4 regions of the Fusobacterium mortiferum ATCC 9817 genome follow, and region 1 is predicted to be linked to each of the others. Evidence: riboswitches for the same ligand, from Rfam matches in the RefSeq annotation. Region 1 holds a riboswitch; each other region holds the start of a gene.
What was found. Region 1 has a riboswitch for lysine ahead of FMAG_RS10645 (Na+/H+ antiporter NhaC family protein). Riboswitches for the same ligand answer to the same signal wherever they lie in the genome.
Positions count from the first base shown of each region.

Region 1 (3,059 bases):
CATAGTTAATCAACTTCTTGAAATATGGAGCAATTCTTAGTTTTCTTTTTAAAATAATAATGACTTAGTAATTACAAAATATTCTTAAAACTTTTTTAATTTTACCTTTGGTTCACTTGGTAATCCAAAATTTGGAATCATTCTATCTAAACCTGTTATTGTTAAAAATAACATACTTATTACTGCTATATAGGCAATAAAATTATATTTTATTATATCTAAAGCTTTGAAGTCATACAGTGGGTAAACTGTTGAAGCTATTCCTATATAAAAACCTATATATACGTGCCAAGGTATAAGTTGCGAACCAAAAACTCCCATAGCATCACTAAATGTAGCATTTCTCAATTTTAATTTTTCCATATCTTCTGGACTTCCCTCTACATTTTTTTCTACAAGGTTTCTAATAATAGGTCCAACAGTAACTATTTGAGCCATCTCATCTGCTAAAGTCATATTTCCTACTATTGATAAAACTCCATTCCAAAACATAAGCTGTCTAACATTTTTAGAAATTTTTATAAGTAGAGTAGATAGAGGTCTAAAAGCATCTATTGATTTCATTATTCCACCAAAAGCAGATACCCACATCATCATTACTATTACCCAAGACCCTGCCCCAGAAAATCCAGACATTATCAGATTTTCTAAAAAATCTCTTGTATCTACAACTGTTCCTGCTATCTTTCCTAAAACATATGAAGATATTATTCCTATAAAAAGACAGATAAAAGTTTGATAACCTCTAAAAGCTGCTCCTAAAACAAGCACTAAAGGAAGAATCATATATACAGGAACACCTTGTTTTACTTGGTTAAGCAGTGTTACTGCTGACTCCCTTTCTGCAGCTAATTTTGTCCACACATCTGCTGGTATTTTAGCTATTGCCTCTGCTCCATTTCCAGTTATATTAGGTAAGTCAAAAGTAAAACCTGCTACTCCAAAAGCTATGATTCCTAATAGTAAAACTAAACCAGACCATACCCCTTGGTGTCTTACTCTTTTTATCACCTCTACTCCCTGTATTCCAGAGCTGACTATTGTAGTATCAGAGATAAGTCCTATATTATCTCCAAAACAAGCTCCTCCAGCTATTGCCCCTAAAGTTAAGAAAATATTCCCACCTACTATATAATTAAGCCATAAAAATATCGGAGTACAAGCTGCAAATGTTCCCCAACTTGTCCCTGTGGCTATTGAAAGAACTGAAGTTACAATTGCTCCTACTATTGCTATTGTTCTCCCTGTTATCCCTATTTTCAAAGCTAGATTGATTATAGCTGCTCCTACTCCTGTTGACATAAATACTTCTGCCATAGCATATGCCATCATCAAAATAAATAGAGCTATCACTATCTCCCTTACATTTGAAAGTGCTGCATCTAAAATTTCATTAAATTTTCTTTTTTCTGTTATTACTGCTGCTAATGCTGCTGCTACTGTAGCAATAGGTGCTGCTATTAGTGCATCAAATCCTCCTATCATAAGTCCTGCTAGTATAACAACTGGCATTAATTTAATTACTTCAAACATATGTCCTCCTGTTTTTTAAAATAAAAAAATCACAGTTTAGAATACTAAACTGTGATAAAATATCATAAAATATATTTTATAAGTTACAATCACAAATAGCACTCCATTGATTTCTCAATGACAGTAAGACAGATATTCTCTGAATTACCAACAAAAAAGCCTGACCTCTTTTTCATTTCGGCAACTTCCCCTTTTATATTACCTCACTGTTTGTCAAACTAAGTAATATTACTCTTGTCAGTTGCGCCTCTATTTTTATATTTTATTTACAAAAATGATTATAACTAATTATTTTATTAATGTAAAATATATATTATTAATGATATATATTTCATTCTTATTTTTTATATATTTTTTTCTCTATAATTCTCACTATTGGAACTAAAAAAATGAAATAGGAGTAAGCTAAATATTTTAAGCTAGGTAACTCCATCACAGTAGCAGGAAATAGGCTAGCTAAGTTCCAAGGAATACCAGCAGCTAGGACAATGGCACTATTTTCAATATCAATAGCAAATTTTTCTCTAGATATTTTTTTAATTTCATAAATTTTTTTCATAATATCTATTGTCATTACCACAGCAATAGATTGATTACAACCTAACATTCCAGCTATTATACTTACTATAACTGTCCATATAAAAAGAGAAAACTCACTTTTACTTTTTAAAATTATCTCCTCAATTTTTGAAAAAATCTTCAGCATCTGAATCAAACCTGAAAGACAGCAAGAGATAAAAATTATTATAGCAGTTTTCCACATAGAAAGAATCCCTCCACCTTTTAATATAGGGTAAAGAGGATTATCCCTTTCAAGAAAAAATCCTAAAAAGAGAGTTCTTACTATATCTACTATTTCCCTCCCTTGTATAAAATAGCTAAGTATCATAGCCATAACTATACTAAGTATCAAAGAGATTTTCACATTTACTTTCAAAAGTGTTAGAACTAAAATAATTACTATTGGTAGAAAATTTAAATATGTAAGATTAAAATTTTTCTCTAATAAATCTAACATAGCTATATTTTTTACTATCTCATTACTTCCACTATTACAAAGTACATATAGTATTCCACTCAATACAAAGGGAATTGCTCCTGTCTTTAGCATATTTTTTATATTGATATATAAATTAGTCTTTGTAAGAGTAGCAACTAAATTGGCACTAGATGATACTGGAGAACATCTATCCCCAAAATAAGCTCCAGATATTACAGTTCCACCTACTATTGATAAATCAGCTCCCAAACCTTTTCCAATAGCTATCATAGCTATCCCAACTGTACCTGATGTTCCAAAGGCACTTCCTAGAAGAAAGGCTACAACTGAAGTAATCAAAAATGATGATAGATAAAAATAATTGGGATTCATCAATCTTATACCCTGATATACAACTGTGGGAATTGTTCCTGACATTATCCAAATAGATGAAATCCCACCCACTAATAAAAATATCTTTATTACCAAAAGAGATTTTTTACCACTTAAATACCCATTCTCCACTATCTCTCCCAACTTAAATCCC
Region 1 is NZ_GL987994.1:202,344-205,402, reverse strand. It holds gene FMAG_RS10645 (Na+/H+ antiporter NhaC family protein) at 85-1,533, opposite strand; lysine riboswitch at 1,622-1,793, opposite strand; gene FMAG_RS10640 (Na+/H+ antiporter NhaC family protein) at 1,871-3,059, opposite strand, start outside.

Region 2 (3,059 bases), on a different contig from region 1:
AGAGTGAGAATTGATAACAGGTACTCTAACACAAGTAGCTGTAACAGGAAGATTAGGTAAGCCTAAGATTTTTCTTGTCTCATCTACCATTTTTTTCTCTTCCTTAGTGTATCCATCTTCTAAAAATACATCAATATGAGGTAGGCAGTTATTAACTATTTGATGTGGATAAGTTTTAGGAGGATTTCCTTTAAGTCCCTCTTCTAAATCAATAACTCCTTTATATCCAGTTCCAGATACAGCTTGATATGTGCTATACACTACTCTTTTAATCCCATATTTTTCTAAAACTTTTAAAGGAGCCATACACTGAATTGTAGAGCAATTAGGATTAGCAATTATTCCTTTGTGTTTAAAAGCTTCTTCTGGGTTTACTTCAGGGACTACTAGTGGAACCTCTTTATCCATCCTCCAAGCTGAAGAGTTATCAATTACTAATACTCCCTCTTTTGCTGCTAATGGAGCATATTTTAAACTAGTACCTCCACCAGCAGAGAAAAGAGCTATATCTATATCTCTATTTTTAAAACTATTTTCATTTAATTCTTCTACTGTATACTCTTTCCCTCTAAAATTTATTTTTTTCCCAGCACTTCTACTACTTGCAAAAAGAAGTAAATCAGTTATTCCTAAATCTCTTTCTTCTAATACTTTTAAAAAAGTTCCTCCAACTAAACCTGTTGCACCAACTATTGCTACTCTCATTTTTCTTTCCCCCTATAATGAAAATTCTTCAGCTACTAAATTTACAGCTTTTTCTATATTCTCTCTATCTATACTACAAGAGATACTTATTTCAGAAGTTGTAACTTGATAAAAATTTATATTTCCTTTACTAAGTGAAGTAAAAAACTTTCCAGCAATACCAGAGTTGTTAATCATTCCTACTCCAACAATGGAAAGCATTCCTAAATTTTCATTTAATTCTATATCACAAGTAGAAAACTTAGCTCTAATTTTTTCTACAACTTGCTCTAAAAGATATTTTTCAGAAGCTTGACAACTAAAAGATATCTCTACTCTCATATATCTATTTATATTTTGTGTAATCATATTGATATTTAAACCACACTCATCTATTGTAGAAAATATTTCAGCTATATTTTCACTAGAAAAAGGTACATTAGAGATATTAGTTACGATAATCTCCTTTGTGACACTTATTCCTGTTATTAATTTATCTTCTAATGCTATATCTTTTTCCATAATATATGTTCCCCCTGTATAACTTAAACTTTTACCTACAAAAATAGGAATGTTATATTTTTTTCCTAGTTCTACTGCTCTTGTTTCCATAACACCAGCTCCAAGATTAGCCATTTCCATCATCTCTTCATAGGAGATTTTTTCTAAAAATTTTGCTTTTGGGTATAATCTTGGGTCAACACTGTATATTCCTTCCACATCAGTATATATTCTACACTCACAATTTAAAGCTACAGTCAGTGCCACAGCACTAGTATCTGAACCTCCTCTTCCTAGAGTTGTAATATCTCCTGAATTATTAATTCCTTGAAATCCAGTGATAATAACAATATTTCCCTCTCTTAAAAGAGTTTCTATCCTTTCAGAAGAGATATTTGCTATTTTATTTTTAGTATGTACACCAGAAGTTTTTATTCCTGCTTGAAATCCTGTAAGGGAGATAGCTTTTTGTCCCTTGGCTGTAAGAGCCATAGCTATTAGAGTAACTGTTTGCTGTTCTCCAATAGACATTAGCGAGTCTAGTTCCCTTTGATTTGGATTAGAAGTAATCTCCTTAGCTAGTTTTATGAGTCCATCTGTAGTTTTTCCCATAGCAGATGCCACTACTACAATTTCGTCATACTCTTTTTTTAATTCAATTAAGTAATCAGCTATTTTTTGAATTTTTTCTACTGTAGCTACACTAGAGCCACCATACTTTAAAACAATTCTCATTCCTCCACCTCTGTAATAAAAATTTTGTAAAAAAAAAACAGCAGAGGCTTCTGCTGGTGTAAAATACTACAAAAAAACTGTAAATATTTATAATTTTACTCCACAGAAAGCACAACATTGAATTTCTCAATGACAGTTATATAGATATTATCCATATACCCAGCAAAAATTTTCTCCAGAGAAAATTTTCACTTCGGCAGTTTTACCTTTCATATTTAATCTTAGCTCTGGAAGCTCATAAATATTACTCTTATCGACTGCTCCTCAATCTGTTTTATTAACTTGTGTGTATTTTACATTAAAACTCTAAAAAATAAAAATATATAAATTAAATATTTTATATTTTAAAAATATATTTTACTTTTTTGCAAAGAGAGAATAAAATAATTCAAAAACATATTATTGTCCTAGGAGGAAAGATGGATACTAGAAAAATATTTAATGATATAGAAATAAATAATCAATGGTTTATAAATACCAGAAGAGAGTTACATAAGATACCTGAATTAGATTTTCAATTACCTAAAACAGTAGCTTATGTAATATCACTTTTAAAAGAGATGGGAATTCCATATAAAGAGGGAATAGGAAAAAGTGGAATAGTAGCAGATATAGAGGGACAAAATAAAAAAATAACAATAGCCTTGAGAGCTGATATGGATGCATTACCTATTTTAGAGTGTGGAAATAAAGAATATACTTCAACTATACCTGGGCATATGCATGCTTGTGGACATGATGTGCATACTGCTATTCTTTTAGGAGTTGCAAAGATATTATCGGAAAATAAAGATTCACTTCCATGTAATGTAAGACTTGTATTTCAACCAGCAGAAGAAACAAATGGTGGAGCAGTACCTATGATAGAAGATGGATGTTTAGAAGGGGTAGATGCTATATTTGGATTACATGTAGATCCTACAATAGAGTGTGGAGTAGTAGGAGTAAAATATGGTGCTTATTGTGCTTCATCTACTGATGTGGTAATAGAAATAGAGGGAAGAAGTTGCCATGGTGCTTATCCTAGCCAAGGAGTAGATGCTATTGTTACAGCTTGTGGAATAGTGACTACCCTTCAAAGTGTAATAAGTAGAAATATAGATTCAAGAGATTCGGCTGTTCTTAGCTTTGGAAAAATA
Region 2 is NZ_GL987988.1:978,915-981,973, forward strand. It holds gene FMAG_RS05640 (aspartate-semialdehyde dehydrogenase) at 1-705, opposite strand, end outside; gene FMAG_RS05645 (aspartate kinase) at 718-1,920, opposite strand; lysine riboswitch at 2,020-2,196, opposite strand; gene FMAG_RS05650 (M20 metallopeptidase family protein) at 2,340-3,059, shown strand, end outside.
Region 2: another riboswitch for lysine. It lies ahead of FMAG_RS05645 (aspartate kinase); the one in region 1 lies ahead of FMAG_RS10645 (Na+/H+ antiporter NhaC family protein).

Region 3 (3,059 bases), on a different contig from region 1:
GTTGTTTCTCCTCTATTTTTTCTTTAATTACATCTTCCTCAACTGTATTTTCAATCTTTTCTGAAGCTGTTTCATCTATCTCTTCTCTATTTTCATCAATATCTTCTTTTACACCAATCTCTTGTTCCAAGCTTTTTAAAATTTCACTTGGAGTTATTACCTCTTCAGTTCTTACTTCTTCTTTTATTTTATTTTCAGTTTTTATAGTGGTATCTTTTATCTCATTATTAGTACAACTTGATAAAATAACCAAAGCTAATACAAGTATTCTTAATTTTTTCATTCTCTTCTCCAAATTATAGTTTTTAAGCAAACATAATTCTACAAATCCATACAGCTGTTAAAAGTCCAGCTAAGTCAGCTAATAGCCCAGCTGCTACTGCATGTCTTGTTTTTCTTATGCTCACTGCTCCAAAATATACTGCAAGAACATAGAAAGTTGTTTCTGTTGAACCCATCATAGTAGAAGCTATTCTTCCTATTAAAGAATCTGGCCCATATGTAAGCATTAAATCATTCATTACTCCAGTAGCTCCTCCTCCAGATAGAGGTCTTAGTATAGCCATTGGCAACACTTCTCCTGGCATTCCTATTAATGAGAAAACTGGGTCTAATATTTTCATCATAATATCTATACAACCAGAAGCCCTAAAAATACCTATTGCCACTAACATAGCTACTAAAAAAGGAATGATTCTAATAGCTGTATTAAATCCCTCTTTTGCTCCTTCACAAAATACTTCATAAACTTTTATTTTCTTTACAAAATAAGCGTATCCTACTATTACTAATATAATTAAAGGTATGGCATAAAGTGATATATTTTCCATTATTCTTACGAACATATTTCTTCCTCCTAAATTTTACTAAAAATTTCTTATTATTTCAATAACTAACTTTTTTCTTACTTTTATTTTTTTATTTCTATTTTTTCTCTTTTATATTTAGGTAACTTTTCTAAAAACTTACAGGAAATTATAGCTACAGCTGTTGACATAATTGTTGCTACTATTGTTGGAGCTATTATTTCAGTAGCATTAGCTGAACCAGCTGCTACTCTATATGCTATTGTACTAGATGAAATTAAAGTTACAGATGAAGTATTAATAGCTAAAAACATTACCATAGAATTTGATGCCTCATCTTTATTATCATTTAAAAGTTGTAACTCTTGCATAGCCTTTATTCCAAGTGGAGTAGCTGCATTTCCTAATCCAAAAAAGTTAGCTGCCATATTAGCTACTATACTTCCCATAGCCGGGTGATCAGCTGGTATCTCAGGAAATAATTTTACTAAAAGTGGTTTCATTAAATTTCCCATTGCTTTTACCATTCCTGCCTCTTCAGCTATCTTCATAAGTCCAAGCCATAGAGCCATTACCCCTATCATCTCTAAAGATAAAGTTACAGCTGTACCTGCTGATTCAATAGCCGAATCTGTAACTGCTTGTACATTTCCTGTAAATATCCCCACCAATATTCCTATCACTATAAGTCCACACCAAATTGCATTAATCATATTTTATACCTCCTAAAAATTTTAGCAAAATAAAAAAATCACAGCTGACTCAACTGTGATAAATTACAAAAAAGATAAATCAATCCCTCTATAGTTTTCACAGATAGCTCTCCATTGAAATTTTTCAATGACAACATTGTAGATATTCTCCACACTGCCAACAAAAGAGTTCAGCTCTCTCTTTTATTTCGGCAAATTCCCCTTTCAAAATATCATAACGCCTGCCAAGCTAGATATTTTTACTCTTGTCCTTTGCACCTCTATCTTGCTTTTTTATTAGTATACTCTAGTTTATACTTCTTGTACAATATATTTTTTATATCTTTTAAATATATTTAATCTTATATCTTACATAAAAAATATTTAGAATTACAAAATATTTATTGACAATATCAAATTATATGCTATAATAATATTGTCATAAGACATTTCCTTAAATTACATTTTAATTTCTACGTATAAAGAAGTCCTGAGGCCGAAGGGGCTTCTTTATCGTTTTTTGACTTTTTTATTTTTTCTTAATATACTGTTCATCTATATCTTTATTTATTTTTATATTCAAACTTTCTAATATACTCTTACAGAATTTTTCGCCAAAAATATAAGAAAGAACATTATAATAATTTTCTATAAATGGTTTATATTCATCTAATTGAAATCCAATAGGATTTTCTCTTCTAAAATAAGGAGATTTTTCTTTCTCTATATTCATGCATGGAAAATCACAATCATTCATAGAAAGATAATTATTCCCACTTGTTGGAACAAAAATATATAAATTTTCTTCTTCAATTATCAATTCTAAAGGATATAAAGAACACCATAATGGCTTAGTATCAATAATCTCTCCTAAGCTCATCCCTTTATCTATACAAATTTTATGTATTGCACAAAGACTCTTATCAATATACACACATGAACAAGTACATCTATCAAAGACACTATTTTCAAACTCTTTTGGTATCAGCATAGCATCATTTTCTATAGAGCTTTTTATCTCTTTCTCTGTCATTCCCTCTTCTTTCATTATAGAAATAGCTTTAGTTAAGGAGTCATACTCTTTTAAATTTTCTAATATAACTTCTCTTGCCTTTTTATTAAACTCATAAGGAAATTGTACACAACAATTTGTTAGACAATTAAAGCAATCAAAATTACTTAACCATCTAAAACTTTCTACATCTATTATTCCATAATAGTTCTTATTTAAAAATTTTACTTCTAATTCTAATTTTCTAATTTTTCTAAAATAATCTTTTATTCTTTTTTCTAATTTAGGAGATAACTCCTTATTATGCATAAAATATCTCATTTTATCCTCCAATTTATTATAAGAAAAATAGAGCTATCCCAAAAACAGAGATACAAGCTCCTATTATCTCTTTTATCTTTATCTTCTCTTTAAATATTAAATATGATATGGGAATTATAAGAATTGGGCTGGTAGAAGAAATTGTAGATATAATACCAGCATTCCCTAAATTAAGAGCTGCTACTAAAAAAGTTATTCCAGCTGTAGCTGTAATAGTTCCACCTATTA
Region 3 is NZ_GL987988.1:914,872-917,930, reverse strand. It holds gene dacB (D-alanyl-D-alanine carboxypeptidase/D-alanyl-D-alanine endopeptidase) at 1-283, opposite strand, end outside; gene FMAG_RS05370 (spore maturation protein) at 306-845, opposite strand; gene FMAG_RS05365 (nucleoside recognition domain-containing protein) at 911-1,519, opposite strand; lysine riboswitch at 1,616-1,790, opposite strand; gene FMAG_RS05360 (hypothetical protein) at 2,028-2,831, opposite strand; gene FMAG_RS05355 (DMT family transporter) at 2,848-3,059, opposite strand, start outside.
Region 3: another riboswitch for lysine. It lies ahead of FMAG_RS05365 (nucleoside recognition domain-containing protein); the one in region 1 lies ahead of FMAG_RS10645 (Na+/H+ antiporter NhaC family protein).

Region 4 (3,059 bases), 190 kb from region 1:
TAAATCTTTAGAAATAGAACTTTGAGTAGCTGAATATTTATAGTAAAGATAGTTAAAAATTTTATCTGCTTTATCAATAGCAGGAACTTTTGATTTTTCTTCCAAGATGACTCCCTCCCTGTATCTTTTTTACCCTTCCATTTTTATTTTTTATGTGGTATAATATAGAAAAGATATAAGGGAAACAATAACCCACAAGGGTTGAGGGTAACTCTTAAAGAGCTATTTTGATAGTAAACTCAAAACGTCTAACTTTAACTACTATCTTAAAATAATTCTTCATAAGTTAAACCCCCTTTCTTGCAAGAATTAAGGTTTCCCTTATATATTTATTATATCATAGTAGAATTGTTATATCAAGAATTAGAGAGGATTTTCTAGTTCTTTTTTATTTTTTGAACTTGTTGACAGTAAAAAATCTTTATGCTAGTATAGTAGAAAATATTAAAAAGTTGGAGGAAAAGATGGAGTTAAAAAAAGAATTATACAAGATAGAGGATGAGTTAAAAAAGGAGATAGAAGGAGTATCTGATTATATTTTTAAAAATCCAGAATTAGGAAATGAGGAGTATAAGGCAGTAGAATTTTTAATAAAAGAGTTAGAAAAAAATAATTTTAGAGTAGAAAAAAATTATTGTGGAATGGAAACAGCTTTTAGAGCTGAGATAGGAGAAGGATCTCCTAAGATAGCTTTTCTAGCTGAGTATGATGCTCTACCTGGATATGGAGTAGAGAAGAAACCAGGACATGCTTGTGGGCACAACTGGATAGCAGCTAGTACATATGGAACAGCTCTTGTATTATCAAAAATGTTGGATAAATTTAATGGAACAATAGTATTTATAGGAACACCAGCAGAGGAAACAGTAGGAGGAAAAGTTCCTATGGTAGAGAGTGGAACTTTTAATGATGTAGATGTAGTATTTCAGATGCATTTAGAATCTCAGAATAATATAGCTTGTAAAACTTTGGCAATAGATTGTATAAAATTTCAATTTAAAGGAAGGGCAAGTCATGCAGCTGCTCATCCAGAAGATGGAATTAACGCACTTGATGCTATAAATCTAATGTATGCAGGAATAGGTTGTTTAAGACAACACATTACTTCTGATGCCAGAATACATGGAATAATAACTCATGGTGGAGATGCTCCGAATACTGTCCCAGATTTGACAGAGGCAAGATTTCACATTAGAGCAAATAATAGGGAGTACCTAAATAATTTAACAGAGAAAGTAATAAATATAGCTAAAGGTGCTAGTATGATGACAGGAACAGAGATGAGTTGGGAGAAATTTGAAAATTCTTTTGATAATTTAGTAAACTTAAAATCCCTTCAAGAGTTAATGAAAAAAAATCTATTAGAAGTAGGAATAAAAAATATTCAAGATGAGGGAAAAGGAGCTACTGGTTCATCAGATATTGGGAATGTAAGTCAGGTATGTCCAACAATGTATACAGAAGTGGCATTAGAGATAGAAGAAGTTTGTCATGTACATGATGAAGCTTATTTAAAATATGTAAATTCAAAAGAAGCTTATGATAAATTACATAGAGGAGTAAAAGCTATGGGAGGTTCTGCTCTTGAAATTTTAACTAATAAGGAATTGTTAGAGAAAATAAAAAAAGAGTGGAGAGAATTAAAAAATATAAAATAATAATAAAATTATATATAATATATATTTTACAAAAGAAGAAAAGGGGAGTAAAATAAACACAATAAAAAAAGCCGATAGAGGAGCAAATGACAAGAGTAGGATTGTGGAGTTTTGCAAACGACGAAACAATTTGAAAGGGGATTTTGCCGAAATGGAAAAGAAGCTAAACTTTTCTGTTGGCAATATGAATAATATTCATATTGCTGTCATTGATAAAAAAGGTCAGTGGAGAGCTATCTGTGTGTCATTTTACATATGTTTTTTCTTACATTGTAAATTTATGCCGCAGTTTATATCCGAGACTGTGGCTTTTTTTATTATCAATCACTATATAAAAACACTTTGGGAGGAATTTACAATGGAACAAAGAAAAAGATTTTCAATGCCACACACTTATGTACTAATAGGAATGATATTAGTAATTTTAACAGGACTTACTTATTTAGTCCCATCTGGGAGTTATCAAAGAGCAGTTGACCCAGTTTTAAATAGAACTATGGTAGTAGCTAACTCATTTGAATATGTAGCACAAACTCCAGTTTCTATATTTAGAATGTTTAAAGCTATAATAGATGGGTTAGTATCAACATCTGATATAATATTTTTTATCTTCTTTGCTTATGGATATATTAATATGTTGATAAGTACAGGAGCTTTTTATGGGGGACTAGGAACTGTAATAAAAAGATTTAATGGAAGAGAAACATTGATATTTCCAATATTTATGGTAATATTTGGAATTTGTGGTTCTACATTTGGATTATATGAAGAAACTTATGGATTACTTCCTGCTTTTATGGGAATATCTGTGGCTTTAGGATATGATGCTCTAGTTGGAGGAGCTGCTGTAATAGTAGGAACAGCTACTGGATTTGCTGCTGCTACTCTTAATCCTTTTACTATAGGAATAGCTCAAGGAATAGCAGAAGTACCTATTGGTTCAGGAATTGGACTTAGAACAATAGCTTTTATAGTTTTCCAAGCAACTGCTATAATATATGTTATGATGTATGCTAGAAAAGTGAAATTAAATCCTGAGAAATCAATAGTAAAAGATGTTAAATTTAATTTTTCTAACGGAATGACTAGAGATGAATTAGAAGGATTACCTTTTACAAATAAGCATAAATTAATAATGGGATTATTTTTAATCACTATTGGAATTTTAGTATATGGAACTACCCATTATGGTTGGTATTTAAATGAATTATCTACTTTATTCTTTATAATGATGTTAATAACAGGATTAATTGGTGGATATAATTTTAGTCAGATATCTCAACATTTTATTACTTCAACTTCTGATGTGTTATTTGGAGCTTTTGCTGTAGGAGTAGCTAGAGCCTTAACAATAGTAATGGAAGATGGACAAATAATAGATACAATTATAAATAGTATGGC
Region 4 is NZ_GL987994.1:387,938-390,996, forward strand. It holds gene FMAG_RS11480 (IclR family transcriptional regulator) at 1-105, opposite strand, end outside; gene FMAG_RS11485 (M20 family metallopeptidase) at 465-1,658, shown strand; lysine riboswitch at 1,726-1,902, shown strand; gene FMAG_RS11490 (YfcC family protein) at 2,017-3,059, shown strand, end outside.
Region 4: another riboswitch for lysine. It lies ahead of FMAG_RS11490 (YfcC family protein); the one in region 1 lies ahead of FMAG_RS10645 (Na+/H+ antiporter NhaC family protein).